DNA from 2 places in the Rossellomorea sp. DA94 genome. Region 2 is predicted to be linked to the other one. Evidence: riboswitches for the same ligand, from Rfam matches in the RefSeq annotation. Region 2 holds a riboswitch; the other holds the start of a gene.
What was found. Region 2 has a riboswitch for cyclic di-AMP ahead of P8596_RS18635 (hypothetical protein). Riboswitches for the same ligand answer to the same signal wherever they lie in the genome.
Positions count from the first base shown of each region.

Region 1: another riboswitch for cyclic di-AMP. It lies ahead of P8596_RS21070 (potassium channel family protein); the one in region 2 lies ahead of P8596_RS18635 (hypothetical protein).

Region 1 covers NZ_CP122397.1:4,053,785-4,056,909, reverse strand. Annotated here, with positions in the region: gene P8596_RS21080 (dicarboxylate/amino acid:cation symporter) at 1-16, opposite strand, end outside; gene P8596_RS21075 (DUF1206 domain-containing protein) at 248-1,111, opposite strand; cyclic di-AMP (ydaO/yuaA leader) riboswitch at 1,312-1,449, shown strand; gene P8596_RS21070 (potassium channel family protein) at 1,575-2,231, shown strand; gene P8596_RS21065 (TrkH family potassium uptake protein) at 2,234-3,125, shown strand, end outside.
Region 2 covers NZ_CP122397.1:3,573,583-3,576,707, forward strand. Annotated here, with positions in the region: gene kdpA (potassium-transporting ATPase subunit KdpA) at 1-580, opposite strand, end outside; gene P8596_RS23925 (potassium-transporting ATPase subunit F) at 611-688, opposite strand; gene P8596_RS18635 (hypothetical protein) at 811-1,215, opposite strand; cyclic di-AMP (ydaO/yuaA leader) riboswitch at 1,633-1,774, opposite strand; gene P8596_RS18640 (Na-translocating system protein MpsC family protein) at 2,016-2,384, shown strand; cyclic di-AMP (ydaO/yuaA leader) riboswitch at 2,436-2,575, shown strand; gene P8596_RS18645 (DUF3626 domain-containing protein) at 2,872-3,125, opposite strand, start outside.

The DNA.
Region 1 (3,125 bases), 480 kb from region 2:
TCCAAAGAGATTTCATTGGTTGACGCCTCCTTTTAGTAATAGTAGATTTCCCCAAAAGTCTTAAATGTAAAATACATATATATCTGATTGGTTTAATGAGGATTCAGTCTCATAAGATACAACAGATTATTTGAACTGTCAAAATTCGTGCCTGCAGTGGGAAGCATCAGTAGAGAGGTGGCTTCTGATAAATGAGGAAAGAAAGAACAGAAAAAGGAGCTGCCAAACCGGCAGCTCCTTTTAGATCTTAATAAATCGTCATATGACGGTTCTTCCCTTTTAAAATCTGGAAGACACCATATAAAAACAATCCTACTGCAACAATTCCGAGCAGCCATTGTCCGAATGGCTGCTGAGCGAGTTTAGATAACGCCCCGTCAAGTCCCTTCGTCTTATCCGGATCCGCCGTGATGGCCGTCTGAATGAAGAAGTATCCGATCAGCAGAAAGACGATCCCGCGTGAATATAATCCAAGTTTTCCTGTTTTTCGTCCAAGTTCCCATTCTTTTTTCGACATTTCATGGCGTTTGAATTTGTCGGTGTATTTTTCCGTATAAGCTTTATGAATTTCATATAGTGCGAATCCAATGATGATGAGTCCGACAATCCCGACGATCCATTGTCCGAAAGGCTGTGCCAATAATTTGGCTGACAGGGTCTGCTTGGAACCCGAACCGGATCCGGAGCTTTTGGCGTGCATGGCAATGGCAAAGGCGTTATATGTCAAGGAACCATAAGCAATCCCGCTGATCAGATTGCCTAGTCTTCTGAACATGGACTTACCGCCGTTTTTTACGTGTTCAGGATCTTTGATCACTTGAATGAGACGCCAAAGGACGATTCCGATCAAGCCCACTCCGAGGATCCAAAGAAGGACTTCCCCGAACGGCTTGCTGGCAACAGCCGTAAAAGCTCCGCTCGAGTCCGATGTGCTTCCTCCTATCCCGAGTGCCGCCATCACAGCTAATGCCCCGATGAGCATATAGACGAGCCCTCTTGAGATGTAACCGATTCGTGCAAATCCCTTGATCCAGGGCTTTATATCATTAGATGAAACGGATGAACTTTCATTGCTTTCCGTTGATGAAGTAATGGATGAGATTCCTGCCATAAACGCTTCTTCCTTTCTGATTCGAATTTCGTATGACTAATGTATGCTATTCCCTGAAAAACGACGACACAAACCTTTTTAACGAACAGTAAATCTTGGGGTGATTGAGATAATTTTGCCTTTTTTTCTTTAGGTTTTTTTTACAAAAAACCTATTTACAACCCCTGTGGAGAGGAGTAATATATCTATCATCAAATGAATATTCTTTATCGCTTAATTCAATTATTGAAGCGGGGGACCCACTAGTTTCAGGGGTGAATCCTTTCAATCGAAAGGTAGGGCCACTTCCATGACCCGAATCCGTCAGCTAACTCCGTAAGCGTATTGGGAGAGGATGATACTTGTGATCTGTAATGAATGACCACAGGCTTAGTTCCTGGTGGTTTTTTTGCGTTGTTTAACATGGTAGTAAAGTCAGGCAGTAATTGGTTAAGCTATAAAAAAGGTTTTGGAGGATTTCATCATGAAAAAGCAGTTTGCCGTTATTGGATTAGGGAGATTTGGAGGGAATTTGGTTCAGGAACTGGCTGATCTGGATGTGGAAGTGCTCGCCATCGATATTCATCATGATGTGGTACAGCACTACATCGACATCGCCACCCACGCGGTGCAGGCCAATGCCATGGATGAGTCGGTTTTGAAATCACTTGGTTTAAGGAACTTCGATCACGTGATCGTATCCTTCGGCGATAATATCGAAGCAAGTATCCTCACCACGCTCCTTCTCAAGGAATTGGGGGTCAAGGAAGTGTGGGTGAAAGCATCGAATTCCTACCACCAGAAAGTACTGGACCGGATCGGTGCGGATAAGGTCATTCATCCGGAGCGTGACATGGCAAGAAGGATCGCCCACCATATCACGTCTGAAAAGATTATTGATTATATCGAGCTGTCGAAAGAGCACAGCATCGTAGAGGTCTATGCTTCCAAGAAGGTAGCCAATAAAACGTTGAATGAGCTCGACGTCCGTGCGAAATTCGGCTGTAATATCATCGCCATCCATCGGGGGGAAGAAGTCATTGTCTCTCCTTCTGCCGACGAGGTGGTTGAAATAGAGGATCTTCTGATCGTTATAGGACACAACCGGGATATCAATCGATTTGAAAAAGAAGGTGTATAAAGATGAAGCAAAAGGTCATCCGGTTAAGTCCGCCGCAACTTCTTGTTGTGACCTTTCTATTTTTCATCATACTGGGAATGGGGCTCTTAAAGCTTCCTTTTGCCACCACTGAACAGATCTCATGGCTCGACGCATTGTTCACGACCACGTCCGCCATGACGGTGACAGGGCTTGCCGTGGTTGATACGGGAGGGGCCTTCACTCTGTTCGGGGAAGTGGTCGTCATGAGCCTGATCCAGATCGGAGGGCTCGGGATCATGTCCTTCGCGGTCTTGATCTTCATGATGCTTGGTAAGAAAATCGGATTCAAAGAACGGTTACTCCTTCAACAGGCACTGAATCAGACTTCCGTAGGCGGTGTCATCAAGCTTGTGAAATATTTATTTATTTTTTCCTTTATCGTTGAGGGGTTTGCCGTTCTCTTATTAGCGACGGAATGGGTACCGGAGTTTGGATGGAAACGGGGCTTGTATGTCAGTATCTTTCATTCTATATCTGCGTTTAACAATGCCGGTTTTTCCTTGTTTTCCGACAGTTTGATGGGATATGTGGGAAGTCCGATCATTAATTTGACCATTTCATTTCTATTTATACTGGGGGGGATCGGGTTCACGGTTCTGGTTGATCTGTGGAAATCCAAAACGATCCGTCAATTATCCCTCCACACAAAAATCATGGTCATTGGAACCTTTCTGATCAATGTCATCGCCTTCATGATGATATTCGTGCTGGAATTCAATAACCCGAACACCCTGGCTCAGCTGCCGCTTTCCGATAAGATATTCGCTTCCTACTTTCAAGCGGTCACCCCCCGTACAGCGGGATTCAACTCCCTTGATTACGGAAGCATGGAGCGATCCACGCTGCTCTTTACGATTTTATTAATGTTTATTG
Region 2 (3,125 bases):
CAAGCGTCTGCGGAACCCCGAGCGCTATGAAAATAAAGCCTGCAATAAAGGCGATCGGCAATAGGACGCGGGTAATGGACCTGAATAAATCCACAAAGAAGTTACCGATTTCAGCACCTGAGAGTCCCCGGACAAAGGCGATGGCTACTGCCATGGCCGTTCCCGGTGCCGCGAACATCATGAACAGAATACCGATCATTTGTCCGAGATAGGAAAGACCTGATTCACCGCTGTAATGTTGGAGATTCGTATTGGTCATAAAGCTGATTGCTGTATTAAAGGCAAGAGTGGGATTCATCCCCGGATTGCCACTCGGGTTCAGGGGCAGGACCCCCTGGAGCCGGAATACAAGATACACAAGGAAAATCATGAAACCATTCGTGAAGACAAGGGCCAATGCGTATTGCTTCCACGTCTGGTTCATTTTTTTTATTCCACTGACTTTGAAAAGTAGATGTTCGAATGGTCCAAAAACTTTATCTAAAGGCGTTTGATTATAATCGAACGCCTTTGCCAAATAGACCCCTGCCGGCTTTGCAATCAGAATCATTGCCGCTAATGTAATGATGATCGATAGAATGGTCGTAATCACCTGTGATACCTCCACTAATTAGAATTTTTCTGGATGAAACAATACATAAAATAAATACAGTGTAATCATGGCCGTAATCCCAAGTAACAGCATCATGAGTCCTTACCTCCCTGATCGACAACAGTGGAAGACCAATTGGTAAGTCTCGACATAAGCGCCGGAAGAACGATGAATAAAGCGATCATTATAATATCCAACATGTGTAAAACCTCCTAACATTAGTTAAAGAAACATGAAACATTCCTGCTTTTTGTGAACACGACATATCTTGCACCGTTGGACTGGTACAGACGTACCGGATAGCCGGGAGTCATCGTGACGACAATGATGGGGGCGGACGTACTGTTTTGAATAATCCTCATCATCGGAAGCGTATCGAAAAAGTGATTCTCAAATACGATGACCTTATGGATGTGACAGCGGTGATCAAGAAATTCTTCATTCACCCCCAAACCCATGACACGGTGGAACCCCCGCCCCTTCAGAATCTCAACCACTTGTGGAATCGGGGAAACAAAAAAGCAATCATGGGATAAATTTAAGCATCCCTCTATTTCCTGCAGCACTTCATAAGAGGGAATACAAACAAGAGTTGTGTCCTTTTGCCGTTCCTGTGTACACACATAAATCCTCCTTTCGTTCTGTATCATCACACCTCTACCATTTCAAACTGCAGAAAGTCATGCCCTCGAAAAAACATGGGCTGTTTCTTCCAACAGATCCCCTCATCAGGAGGAAAATCCGTCTTCAGAAACAAAAATAGACCAACGTACACTTCTCCCCCAGACAATTGACAAAAGCAAAGAACAATCAGCACCCTGTATAGATGCGATTTTCTATCATCTCTTGTTCATCTGGAGAAAAAGTACACATTGGTCTACTTAACGCCTAGCAGGCTCCTTTAAGCCTTCTATGCATTCTGTCTTCCATGTTCACTTTTTCGAAAATAGGCATTATAAAAAGACCTACTTGATTATCAGGCTGCCCCTTTTGCCATTATGAAACAACAAAAAAAGCCCCCTGAAAAAGGTGGTCTTTATGACCTCCTTCGCTTTAGCCGACGAAGTTAGCTGACGGGTAGGATGGCGAAAGAGTTTAATCTCATCCCTTCTACACTTGTAGAATTAACCCCACTTGATTGGGTCCTCCGTTCTCGTTTCCGAGACTAGGCCGAAATATTGAGTTGTGCTTTACAAGGACTATATTACTCCCGGCTTATGAAATTTGTAAACGGATAAAAAGTGCCGAATCCTGCTAAATTGGATTGTTTTTCTAACAAAAACCATCGTTTTCTTAAAATTCTTAATTGAATCGTACTTTTTCTCTTAGTCTATCTAACTGAAAATTATAGATTGACAACTTTTAACACACCTGAGTAATATAGTCCATGAATTGTTACGTTAGTCATTAGGGGGAAGAAAATATGAAAACGACTAAACGCCGATTAGAGGCTGAATTGAGTGAAGCATTTATAAAAATGCAAAGGGAACTGATCGGCCGCGGTCCACAGGAAACACGGACGTACATCCTGGAGGACATGGTCATCGCACGATTCAAGGGTGTGTTAACGGTAGAAGAAAAACACCTTGTCGAGCACGATAAAGGCAGGGTGCTCGTGAAGCAGATGAGACAGGTACTGCGGGAAATGTACAGTCAAAACATTGAAGAAATTGTTGAACAGCATACCGGATGCAAAGTACTCTCGAGCCACAGCGACATCAGTACAAAAACGGGAGAGCGCATGGAAGTGTTCGTGCTTGATAAGAACCTGGAAAAGCAGTTGGAAAACTAACCGAAATTGTATAATTATCCATTTACTAACGATGATTGTATTCATCACATCTGAACTAATTCGCTGAATCCGACAGGAGCGGAGAAACCAAAGGAATAGATGAGACTATTCATGGGGTGAAGTCATGTGACCGGGAGACTTATACCTTCCGAACCCGTCAGCTAACTTCGTAAGCGTTGTAGAAGAGAGGAGATTAACAAGCTTTTATCAATCTACCAATTGCAAGCCCTGAATCTTTGTGTGAAGGACCCAATGATTCAGGGCATTTACTAACGATTATGGTATACTGCGATTCTGGCTCTGTTTTATTTACAAGATACACTCCAATGAAAAGAGAGAAAAGACTTCTCTGTGATCGGAGTTTTATTATGTTTGATACAAGACTGCTTGGCTTGGTAAAAGGAGTATTCATTGGATAGCACACAGATCAATATCATGCTTATTGCCACCGCAGCCACGGATGTTTTTTTCACCTCAAAATCACCTCTTACTTCTCCTTTGGCCTTCCGTACTTTACAAGGACATGCCACAATAGCTTCAATTCCTGTAGTACCTCTTCGTATGTTCCCCTATCACTCCATGCATCTGGATTCTGTCTCAAGTCCATCACCGCAAGCCCGATGGTGTATGCATCAATTACATTTTTTAAAGCGATCCGCTTGGCCAATGAGGGCATGGATGGTCCTCTAAAGTCAGCAGGAACCTCATCCACATGAAGGACAAAACCCCTGTGCCAATTAA